Regions from separate parts of the Gracilibacillus phocaeensis genome, predicted to be linked through region 1. Evidence: predicted binding sites of a transcription regulator. Region 1 holds the regulator's gene; each other region holds the start of a gene.
What was found. Region 1 encodes LexA, which represses DNA repair genes until DNA is damaged. Its sites were predicted from a motif close to CGAACATATGTTCG; they were not measured.

Region 1 (4,214 bases):
AATTTGGTTAACTGATGTAATAAAGCGATCTTAGTATTCCCTCTTCCAAGTCTTGTTTCATCCTGAATTAACAGGGTGTCTGCCTGACCATTTTGAAAGACAGACAGCATTGCAAATACGCCTTCGCGTTCAATATCATATCCGCTCTGTTTTTCCTTGATTGTTCGGTAAATAGAAATATGGTGATTGACTGCAAACTCTTCTAGTTCTTCTTGTTGTCGTTGAATGGAGCTTTCTTGCGTCTCTTTCTCCGTACTGACTCGGCAATATATAATGGCTGTTCTCATATTGATTCCCCATTTTAGATATTATTTACTGCTGCAATATAGAAAAAAATAATAGCAAAAACAAAAGATAATAAATAAAAGAAATCCACTTTTGTCATATTCTTTAGCATGTTATTTCCCTCCTTAGAACTTTTGTTCGTAATTTCATTATACAGGAACAAACGTTCATGTCAACACTTTTTTCGAACGAATGTTTGTCAGATTTATTTTCCTGTGTTATACTATGATTATTAAATATTACGTCTAAGGGGTGAAAGTTATGACAAACCTATCAAAGCGGCAAGAAGATATTCTGGAATATATTAAAGAGCAAGTGGAATTAAAAGGTTATCCGCCTTCTGTGAGAGAAATTGGGGAAGCAGTAGGATTAGCATCGAGTTCTACAGTACATGGACACTTAGCAAGATTGGAGAAGAAGGGCTATATAAGGCGTGATCCTACTAAGCCAAGAGCCATTGAAATACTACAGCAGGAAGGTGAATGGGATGTTCCTAAAATGGAACCCACCTTTGCACCTGTCATTGGGAAAGTTACGGCTGGGCTGCCTATTACTGCAGTAGAGAATATCGAAGAGTATATTCCAATACCACAAAGTGATTTGCAAGGAAATTCCACATTATTTGTGTTAATAATTGAAGGGGACAGTATGATCGAAGCAGGGATTTTAAATGGGGACAAGGTCATTGTCAAACAACAAAACACTGCAGAAAACGGGGATATCATAGTAGCTATGACAGAAGAAACAGAAGCAACTGTCAAACGATTTTTTAAAGAAAAAAATCATATTCGCCTGCAGCCAGAAAACGCTACAATGGAACCTTTAATTTACGATAATGTTTCCATTTTGGGAAAAGTAATCGGCTTATACCGCAGCCTGTAATCCAACCGTCTTATTTGGTGGAGAACTGAATAAGACGATTGTTAACCAAAAAGACCATCTGCAATGACATCCATAAAGTACCTAAGCCGCACAATAAGGAAATCTTGTAAAGAGAGGGTGTTTTGCAGATTGACAGCACCTCTATCCTTTTTAAGAGGTGCTTATCTCGCTATCCGTAAATAATTCCTAGAGAGTATAGAAAAACAACAATAATCGTCACAGGCGCCAACCAGCGAATAACACCAAACCATAATTGAAATACTCCTTCACCGAAGTGATTTCCAAAGAAAAATTCTTGATGTACTAAATCACGATCCATCTTAAACCCAACAAATAAGGCGATAAAAAGACATCCTCCTGGCAACATGATATTACTTACCAGAAAATCGCTGGCATCAAATATGCTTTTTTGAAAAATGATCAAGTCAGCTAACACATTAGAAGACAAGGCAGCAGGGATCCCTGCTATAAAAACGAAAAATCCGGCGATCCATGCAATCGACTTACGTGAAGAAGAGGTTTTTTCTGAAATAGCAGAGGTAATAATCTCCAACATGCTGAATGAGGAGGTCAACACAGCAAATAAAAATAATAATAAAAATAAAGTTAAAAACAGCTCTCCAAACAGCATTTGCGAAAAAGCCTCTGGTAAAACAATAAATAATAAACTTGGTCCTTCCGCAGGTTCTAAACCAAAGGCAAAAACAACTGGAAAAATAGCTAAACCAGCTAGAAAGGATACCAGGATGTTCATCATAGATACAGATGTCGCTGAATGACTTAAGCTAATATTTTTTTGTAAATAAGAGCTGTAAGTCACCATCACTGAAATACCAACTGCCAGCGAGAAAAAAGCATGCCCTAAGGCGTTCAATATATTTTCACCATTTAATTTGCTGAAATCCGGCTGTAAAAAGAAACGAATACCTTCCATCGCTCCTTCAAAAGTAAGAGAACGTACAACAATAATAATAAAGAAAATAAATAGAAGCGGCATTAGTATTTTACTGTATCTTTCAATGCCTTGTTTAATGCCCGATGAAATAACAAAGGCGTTCAGAAGAATAAACAACGCCAAACCCGTAATTGTAAGCCATGGGTTTCCTGTAATATCAGCAAATAACTGACCGTAATCCGCGTTATTGGAAATGACTTTTCCTGGAATAGATAAGACGGTGTATAGCAAAACCCACCCGCCTACTACACCATAAAATGATAATAGGATAAACGCACCGACAACTCCCCAATAACCAATCAGTGATGATAGACTGCCTGGAGCTAATTTTTGATAAGCACTGACCGCTTCTATTTGTGCACCTCTTCCAATGATAAATTCAGCAATTAATAAGGGTAAACCGATCAAAATGGTGAACAGTATAAAAAGAAAGAAGAACGCACCTCCACCATTCATACCTGTCATGTATGGGAATTTCCATATAGCTCCCAGACCTACGGCTGCACCAGCTGACGAAAGAATGAATCCCATCCTTGTACCCCATTGTTCTCTTTTGGCTTCCATTTATAATCGTTCCTTTCTCTTTGTTGCTATATGATGATAATGAGTTGTTGGGTAATGGCTTATAAAGCATAAACAGTATAACATAATTCAATCACAAAGGATGTAAAAAATAATCTATCCCATTTATACTGCATTATTAAATAGTTCTGAAAGGACATATTGACAATAGGATGGTTGAATTAGACGATATTTATTAGATATATTCAACTCTTTTTCGAAACAGATATATAATTTGAAATGAACCAAAAGGTTGCTATAGACCCACTCAGCCTTCTTTTGTTATACTTATTCTCTATTCCATAAAAGGTAGGAGAATGTTGGGATGAGAAGAACTGATAAAATTGCATTTTTGTCTGTGTTAAGTAATTCTTTTGTCGTTGTTTTAAAATTAATCGTCGGGTTGTGGACTGGTTCCATTGCCGTTATTTCAGAGGCTATCCACTCTGCACTAGATTTATTGGCTTCCTTTATTGCATTTATTTCTGTTCGAGTTGCAGGAAAACCAGCTGATAAAGGGCACCCTTTTGGTCATGGTAAGGTAGAAAATATTTCTGGCACATTAGAAACTCTGCTCATTTTTGTGGCTGGTTTCTGGATTATTTACGAATGTCTCCACAAGCTATTCGCACCTGAGCCTGTCAAACTTCCATTCTTAGCGATTGCCATCATGCTTGTAGGTGCGATTCTTAATTTTATTGTATCCAAATTGGTTAAAAAGGAAGGAGAAAGAGTCCATTCCATTGCCATGAAATCCAACGCTTTTCATTTGTTGACGGATGTGTACACCTCTCTCGGCGTAGCAGTTGGATTACTACTTGTCTATCTGACTGGATGGCATTTCCTTGACCCGTTGATTGGAATAGCTTTAGCGATTTATATCATGCTAGAAGCGGTAAAATTAATCAAAGAGGCTTTCCCGCCGTTATTAGATGCTAAGCTTTCTCAGCAAGAAGAGAAGGAAATCCTCCAGATTATCCAAATGTATCATCACGAATATATAGAGATTCATGACTTCAGAACCAGACGGGCTGGAGCAGTGGAATATATTGAATTCCATATGGTCGTTCCTTCTCATGAAACGATTCAGAAAACGCATGACCTGTGTGACCATATAGAATTAAGGATCCGAGAAACATTCGCTAATGCCCATATTTCCATACACGTGGAGCCAGAGAATGAACGTAAAGGAGATCAAAAAAGGGGAATTTTGCATGATGAAGGAGGTGTATAAATAAATACTATCTTAACATCCGAATACCTCAAAGCCATTCCCTACCGAGAAGACGCTCAGATATAACAACTAGAAATGTCAGGCTTACGAGAGGTACTCCAAGAACCTACTTGGTATCCTCTCGCCATTACTCTGACTAGTACAAATGATCAGCAGTTATTAAAATCTCCTTGCTTACTAGTAATAAAATAACTACTATAAAGAAAGTCAAACTTGGTATAACGGAGTTCAGACTTTGTTTTAATTTGACGTTTTTTTCATAATCACTGGCAGCAAATGGTTTCGTCACTTCGATTG
Region 2 (4,214 bases), on a different contig from region 1:
TGGCGAGAAAATCATGAGAAACAATGTGTTTGGCACCATTGTCGACGCCTTTTCTATTATTGCTGTTGCAGCAGGAACTATTGGTCCTATCGGCTTCTTGGGATTGCAGGCTGGTTATGGGATTAGCTCCCTAACCAATTTATCTAATACAACAAGCTTGCATATCACCATCATTGTGTTATTAGTGATTGGAGCGGCTATTTCTGCGGTAACTGGGATTCATAGAGGAATTCAATTCTTAAGCAGTTTTAATGTTATCTTAGCGATAGGGTTGATAATTGGTGTCTTGGCATTCGGACCAGGATTGTTCATCTTTAATAATTTCTTTGAATCATTTGGTCTTTACGTGAATGATTTCATATCGCTGAATACCTATCGAGGAGATGAGGCATGGCTTAGTCTATGGACAATATTCTTCTTTGCATGGTTCGTCGGTTATGGTCCGATGATGGCTATATTTGCCGCCAGGATATCTCGAGGGCGTACGATTAGAGAGCTTGTCTTAGCGGTCGCTATTATTGCACCAGTTGTTACAACTTTTTGGTTTACAGTTGTAGGTGGGACAGGTATTTTCCAAGAACTACAATCTCCTGGCTCTATCTCTACGGCTTTAGATGAGGCTGGGCCACCTGCAGCAATGATGGCTATTACACAACAATTGCCGTTCGGGGAAATTTTTGGTTTCTTGTTCTTATTGGCAACCATTATTTTCGTCTTAACCACGACAGACTCAATGTCCTTAACGATTTCCATGGCCATCTCTGGTAATGGCCACCCTCCACGTTGGCTAAGGGCCTTTTACGCGATTATTATGGGAGCGGTAGCCATCGTGTTGGTTTCTTTAGGTGAAGGAAGTATTAATGCATTGCAATCCTTCATCGTTGTAACGGCAGCACCAGTAGTCTTATTACTATTAACGACCTTCTGGACCGCACCAAAGGTATGTAAAGAGTTATACCAAGATCAAATAAAATCCTAGACAAAACACGGCTATTCCTTGATCAATCTTGGCATAGCCGTGTTTTATTGTGTTCAGTCGTTAGGGCACACCCCTCATTCTTTATTACTTGCTGTATATTCCATTAACCAGCAATCACGATAGTCTCCTTCATGCCATTCATGATCCGCTAACGTTTTCGTCTTCACAAAACCACATTTTTCATAGCAGCGTATCGCACGAATATTACTTTTATGTGGATCTACAACGACTCGCTGCGCCCCCAATTGCTCTACTAAATAAACAACCATCAACTCAACAAACTGTGCACCAATTCCTTGATTCCAATAAGACGTCTCACCAATAAATTGATCCATACCATATATTCTCTTTTCCGATAAGCCATATGATGTTTTGGTTGAGGTATCTAAAAGATAGAATTGTATATATCCAATGGCTTGCTGGCGATATTCTATGATGCACCTCACTGTTGGAGAACCATTCAGGTAAAAGATCTTCCTTGTTTTTCTGTGATCAAATGATTGATCGCGTCCTTCATAATAAGCGAGTACATCTGGATCGGACAGCCATTTGGTCAATAGAGATTCATCCTGCAATGTTAATTTTCGGATTCCTATAGCATTTTTGTGGACGAGCACCTTGCTATCCCCTCCCCTGCCCAACGTGATCATTTATCGTGACCTTAAACGGTCCCCCTATTCAACTTTTTAGGCAACTATAACAGCAACTAAATTAGTAAGCGCTTACTTCAATCAGCAAATTGAAAGCTTAATTCAGAAATTGGCCAGTAACGAATATTTACCTTACCTACCACTGTCTCTTGATCCACAAAGCCTATCTCTCTGGAATCACGACTGTTCATTCGATTATCCCCTAGGACGAACAACTTTCCTTCAGGTACTATTTTCTCTCCGGTAACTTCTAACAGGGTAAAATCCTCTGTTAATGTTTGATTAGGTTCACGATAAGGTTCAAGATAAGGCTCTTTTTTTTCTTTACCATTAATAAACAACTTGTCATCCTTATAAACAACTTGGTCGCCTGGTTTTCCGATCACCCTTTTTACATAATCTTCATCTTGCGTTGCATGAAAAATAATCACATCAAAATAATCAATCGCTCCCCAATCATACAATCTTTTATTGACCATGAGCAGATTACCATCATGCAAAGTAGGTTCCATTGATTTTCCATTCACTTCATAATTTGCTATCAAGTAAGGCTTGAGACATAATACCAAAATGATGGTGACCACCAGACTACGAACAATGATCGATACTCTTTTTTTCCACATAGCCTTTCCTCCAAAAGGAACATTTATTAATAAGTTCCCTGTTTGGCATTTTTTAATCCTTTATTTATTCTTTTTCTCTTCCGACCGCTTATGTAAATAAGTTTCAATATATTTCCCAGCGACCCAGAGTAGAGCTACTCCTATGGCTACAATGATCGTCTTGACAGGATTTTGCGCAAAAGAAGCCAAACTATCCCCCACAAATGAAATGGTAAACACCATCACACCTTTGCCAAGTAAAACAGCAAGCACAAACTGATAGAAATTTATCCTGGATAAGGCAGCTACTACATTAATAATAGCTGATGGAGAAAAAGGAAAACATAATAACAAAAACAGTGGACCAAAACCATGTCTAGTCAACCAATTGGTTACCTTGGATACCTGTTTATTTGACGTTAACCAGCGGAAGAATCGCAAATGTTGATAACGTCTAACTAGCATAAAAACCAAAATGGTACCTGAGCTTGTCCCCGCTAACGATAATAGAAAACCTTCTAATAAACCATAAGCCGCTGCATTGGTAATAACAAAAGCAATAATCGGCAAAAAAGGTAAGAAAGCTTCAATAAAAGGTAAGAAAAATCCTGGAAGGGGACCTAAGCTTTCATAGCTGCTTAATAAGATATCTACTAATTGACCATATTCATTGGCCTCAAATAAATCTTTTATCTCCGTAACATCAATGTTTTCAATATTGTTTATACTATATAGGATCATCCCGCCTCTAGCTCCTTTAAGAAGTTCAAAGTATGGCTTACCCTTATTCTAATATTTTTTGCTTCATTTGCCCAATCTTTCACATCTTTCTTTTATTTTCTTTCCCCTTTTTATTGCAATTTTATGTACATTATATTAAAATAGAACAAACGTTCCTTTAGAGAAGGAGAATGACACATGAGATATTTGAACAAACATGAATGGAACCTAGCGTCACGTTTTCTCTTTTTATCCATGACCTTAACAGTAATTAGACATGATTTAGGGAAATTAGAGCAAAACTCTCCCTTCAAAATAACCGAACCATATACACAACTATTACAAGAGATGGAGCAGCAAGCAATAAAGGAAAGGGAGGAGCTGATTAAAGAAATGAATAAAGAAGAGCTGGAGGTGCAAGCCCTCCCTAATTCCCATGACATGTCCTTCACTTCCTATTTATTTATCTGCAAAGGGAGAGAAGAGAAACGTAATTATTTCAATCCAGCTATTCGAAGGAAAGTGTCCTTTATATTTGAAGAACTGTTAGCACATGCCCTGACAGCTAAAACCAACCAAGAAGAGAAGTTGAAACTTTAATAACTTAAAGTGCGTGCTCAAGCAGTCCAGTTTCCCATGTGACAAGTTTGATTATTTTGCTATGTTAGGCAAGTGCCGTGAAGTACTTTACACAAGCATTTGCCTAACACATTCTATACTTCAAGCCAATGTCGAGGCAATTTCACAGTTTAGAATACCCGCCATTGCTTTTAGTAACTATCTTTTTCGATGTAAGGGTGGTTCTGAGACAAATTGAGAATGTTCTAAAACATGTTCGATATTGTTGCTTAATAAGTAGCGGTATTGTGCTGTTCGGTAGACCTGATTGATGATGCTTGCATAGGAGACATTCAGCAGTATATCACGACCGTTTTTAAATACAACTCTGGTGAAATGTGTATCTTCTCTTTCCACTTCCAGCACATGAGAGTGGGCAATCCAGGTGCAAGATTTTCTCAGCGGGGATTCTACCGGAAAAAAATACATACCACTTATGCGATCAATCGCAATAGGCGGTTTATGGGTGATACCGCTCAGCATACGTGTTCCATCCAACAAACCTTGCAAACTAATTCCAAAACCCTTGCACGTGTAATTCATTACCTGATGTGTACTCCATGTGGTTTCATAATCATCCTTTTCGTCCTGTTCAACAATCCTTGTAAAAAATCCATCATCATCCTGAAACCCAACAATCGCCAA
Region 3 (4,214 bases), 290 kb from region 1:
AGAGGTATTAACAGACAACAAAAACCGAACAGCTTCCGATGTTCGCCATGCTTTTAGTAAATCAGGAGGTAACCTTGGGGAAAATGGCTGTGTCGCCTTCATGTTTGACCGGAAAGGATATTTAGTGATCGAACAGGATTCAACAGCTGCTGATGAAGATACCGTGATGCTGGAAGCGATTGAGGCTGGAGCGGAAGAAATGGAAACTATAGAGGGAGCATTTGAAATCTTCACTAGTCCAGAGGATTTTCAATCAGTCAAGACCTCATTAGAAGAAAGTGGTTTCTCTTTTGCTACCGCTGAAATCACGATGATTCCACAGACACTATCGAATGTCGACGAGACAGCAGGCAATCAAATGATTAAACTAGTTAATATGCTGGAAGAGATGGAAGACGTGCAGGAAGTGTATCATAACATGGATGCCGCTGAAGAAATCATGGCACAACTTTAACGACAGGCAGCTTCTTTTAAAGAGGCTGTCTTTTTGTTTTATAATACGACTGTTGTTCAAAACAAGGAACATGCAACGTGTGAATGATGTAGTCTGTCTTTGCAAAATCGATGTCAACGAATCTTATCAGAAAAAATCTCCTGGATGGTTAAGCTTGTAAAAGCTGGGCAAACTATATAGTAGAAAACCTGATAGGAGGTAATGGTCGATGCGTAAAATAGGATTAGCAGTGATTGGATTGATTGGTGTAACTGTTTTTGCTTTTCTTTTGACGACCAATCACTCAGATAGTAATCAGATCAATGCAAAGGCAGTAGGTGACCTATTAATCTTGGAGATCGAATTAGAAAGACAGTTTATGGACGGGCGAGTGGAGACAGAAAGAAAGCAGAAGTCTATCGCTTCCATGGAAGACTTCTGGGCAGAATATGAAACTTGGCAAGTAATGGAGCAATCGGAAGGTTATATTCGTTTCCGAAAAGAAATAGATGATATTTCCCCTTATTTGAAGGCAAACGGTTATTTTGGACTAAAAAATGGACAGCTCACCATTTTTGAAGGAATTCCTCTACATGAAGCTGCTGTTCAATCTTTTTACCAAATTGATACAGAAGAATTGGAGACGAAATTGTATCAACAACTGGAAGAAGGCATTAAAATCAATTCTAAAGCAGATTATTTAGATACATTAGAGATATTTCGAGTTTATTCAGATGCGAATGCACTCAAAGGTTAATAGCTAGACAGGAACCATGAAGAAGGCTGGGTACTAACAAATATCCAGCCTTTTCTTGTTGTTTAACAAATTGCTTTACATGAGCAATTGAATAGAAGCTTTTATGATTGGTTTATAGTAAACTAATAAAAAGGAGGCATTTTAATGAGTACAATGATTTTTGTTAACTTTCCAGTCAAAAATGTTGCTGAGGCCACTAATTTTTACGAAAAACTAGGATTTACGAAAAATGATCACTTCTCCAGTGATCATGCAAGCAGTATGGTTTGGGACGACCATTTTTATATTATGTTGTTACAACATTCGTTTTACCAACAGTTTCTCAGAGATAAGAAGATTGCTGATACACAAAAAGAAAACGCTGCCTTAATCTGTTTTAGCCTAGAAAGCGCGGAAGCAGTCAAAGAATTTGGACGAGTAGCGAAAGCAAACGGAGGCGATGCTTATCATATCGACACGGAAATACCGGAAGAACAAATGTATGGTTTAGAAGTATCCGATATGGATGGAAACATGTTAGAACCGATGTGGATGAAACAATAATTATGGAATGAAAAGAAGCAATATGGAATGGAACCCGGTCCAATAAGTGGACAAGTAATAAAGATAGGAAACAGTCTGGTACGGATCATCTGGTATGCTCCCCTAGAGTAGTTTGTTTTAATGTCTATCTTAGGGGAGCATACCAGTGTGTACTTGATGTTTTTTTGTCATTTAACACCATTTGTATAAGTGGTAAAGGGCCAGTGGATCTAGCCTGTTTTTTTATGAAAAAAAATCAGCTGCATTTTTTAGTTTTCAAGATATCAAAGGACACGATTCTCTCTTAAGTCGACTTGCTAATTTTACTAAGATAAGCTATGATAGATAATGCGAACGTATGATTGATAGTCGTGACCAACATTCATTAATGCTTTCTCCTATCAAAGGTTAATGTTATGATAAAATGGTACGTTATCAGCAGAAAATCTACGAATTAGGAAAGCGAAATGCAGGAAGAATTGGAATGAAGAGGAGATCAGTGGTATGATTGCGTATATAAAAGGGGAAGTAACAGAAATAACGGAGCAAGTAATCGTCTTAGATACAAACGGAGTAGGCTATGAATTGATTTGCCCAAATCCTTTCCGTTTTCAGGCAGAACTTGGACAGCAGTTGAAAGTCTATACCTATCACTATGTGCGGGAAGATGCACAAATTTTATATGGTTTTAAAGATCAAGAAGAGAAGCAATTGTTTTCTCATATACTGAATGTGTCTGGTATAGGACCAAAGGGAGCATTAGCTGTACTGGCCACTACCTCCGTACAGGACTTTGTTATTGCGGTAGAACAAGAGGATGAGAAATTTCTTACCAGTTTCCCTGGGGTAGGAAAGAAGACGGCTCGACAGATGATCCTTGACTTGAAAGGCAAACTGCCATTCACTTATACGATGGAAGAAAATGTCAACACAAGCAAGACAACGACAAAACATAGTGTAGCGATGCAAGAAGCCGTGGAGGCCTTGAAAGCACTTGGATACTCCGAGCGAGAAATCAACCAAGTTAAACCTGTTTTAACGAAAGAAACAGGAGAAACGGCCGATACATATATTAGAAAAGGGTTAGCATTATTGATGAAATAGGGAGAAAGGGGCTTGACAATGGAGGAACGGATTATATCCAGTGAGCTGCAACAAACAGATGTATCAGAAGAGCTCAGTCTCCGTCCACAGCTGTTAAAACAATATATTGGGCAACATAAGGCGAAGGAAAACTTGGCTATTTTTATTGAAGCGGCAAAAATGCGTAATGAGCCACTTGACCATGTGTTGTTATATGGACCGCCAGGATTGGGTAAAACGACGATGGGGCAGATTATCGCGAATGAAATGGGGGTTCAATTTAAGCAGACTTCTGGACCGGCAATTGAGCGTTCAGGGGATTTAGCTGCCATTCTTTCCTCTTTAGAAATGGGGGATGTTCTGTTTATTGATGAGATCCATCGATTGCCACGTGCAGTAGAAGAAATTCTTTATCCAGCTATGGAGGACTTTTGTCTGGATATTGTGATTGGTCAGGGGCCAAGTGCTCGTTCTGTTCAACTTGACTTGCCGCCGTTTACTTTAGTAGGAGCGACAACAAGGGCAGGGTTATTATCGGCACCACTTCGGGATCGATTTGGGGTGCTTTCACGCCTGGAATTCTATGAAATAGTGGATTTATCAGCCATTGTCGAGCGAACGGCCGACATTTTTCAAGTAGAAATCGATAAATCGGCCGCTTTGGAAATTGCCAGACGATCAAGAGGAACTCCTCGTATCGCAAACCGTCTGTTAAAAAGAGTTCGCGATATTTCTCAAGTAAAAGGAGAGGACAGTATTTCGTTAGAGACGACGAAAGAGGCCTTGAACATGCTGCAGGTCGATCAAGCAGGCTTGGATCATATTGATCACAAATTGCTTGAATCGATCATGGATGGTTTTAGTGGTGGGCCAGTCGGCTTGGATACGCTTGCCGCTTCGATTGGTGAAGAATCACAAACGATTGAGGATGTCTATGAACCATATTTGCTACAAGAAGGCTTTATTCAACGTACACCTAGAGGGAGATTGGTAACGGCTAAGGCTTATGCTCATTTTAATCGGGAGGTGCCTGAGGCTTGACGGGATTCGGAAAAATCTTTATTGTCATAGGGATTGCGTTTATTGTGATTGGCTTGGTATGGTCCCTGTTTGGAAGACTGCCAGGTGATATCAGTTTTAAGAAAGGCAATGTCTCCTTTCATTTTCCGATCATGACATCGATTGTCGTTAGTATTATTTTGGCCATTATACTTGCCTTGGTTCAACGATTCAAATAAGCAGAAGGAGAAAGCACATGGATATTGAAACATTTGATTTTGACTTACCAGAAGAATTAATTGCACAAACGCCGTTAAAAGATCGAGCCAGTTCCCGCTTGATGGTGTTGGATCGCGCTGAACGAACGATTACGAATCACCATTTTTATAATATAGATTCCTTTTTACGACCGGGTGATTG

Region 2: the regulator LexA is predicted to act here: its motif matches at 3,115-3,128, upstream of E0E32_RS01310 (YhjD family protein).
Region 3: the regulator LexA is predicted to act here: its motif matches at 2,064-2,077, upstream of ruvA (Holliday junction branch migration protein RuvA).

Annotation. Positions count from the first base shown of each region.
Region 1 covers NZ_LR131144.1:1,226,921-1,231,134, forward strand. Annotated here, with positions in the region: gene E0E32_RS13665 (YneB family resolvase-like protein) at 1-287, opposite strand, end outside; gene lexA (transcriptional repressor LexA) at 547-1,167, shown strand; gene E0E32_RS13675 (sodium-dependent transporter) at 1,337-2,686, opposite strand; gene E0E32_RS13680 (cation diffusion facilitator family transporter) at 3,009-3,917, shown strand; gene E0E32_RS22495 (hypothetical protein) at 4,054-4,214, opposite strand, start outside.
Region 2 covers NZ_LR131141.1:177,795-182,008, reverse strand. Annotated here, with positions in the region: gene E0E32_RS01330 (BCCT family transporter) at 1-979, shown strand, start outside; gene E0E32_RS01325 (GNAT family N-acetyltransferase) at 1,054-1,596, opposite strand; gene lepB (signal peptidase I) at 1,707-2,252, opposite strand; gene E0E32_RS01315 (TVP38/TMEM64 family protein) at 2,313-2,972, opposite strand; gene E0E32_RS01310 (YhjD family protein) at 3,150-3,551, shown strand; gene E0E32_RS01305 (competence protein ComK) at 3,729-4,214, opposite strand, start outside.
Region 3 covers NZ_LR131144.1:1,519,562-1,523,775, reverse strand. Annotated here, with positions in the region: gene E0E32_RS15055 (YebC/PmpR family DNA-binding transcriptional regulator) at 1-454, shown strand, start outside; gene E0E32_RS15050 (BofC C-terminal domain-containing protein) at 663-1,190, shown strand; gene E0E32_RS15045 (VOC family protein) at 1,335-1,733, shown strand; gene ruvA (Holliday junction branch migration protein RuvA) at 2,217-2,816, shown strand; gene ruvB (Holliday junction branch migration DNA helicase RuvB) at 2,835-3,836, shown strand; gene E0E32_RS15030 (DUF2905 domain-containing protein) at 3,833-4,033, shown strand; gene queA (tRNA preQ1(34) S-adenosylmethionine ribosyltransferase-isomerase QueA) at 4,051-4,214, shown strand, end outside.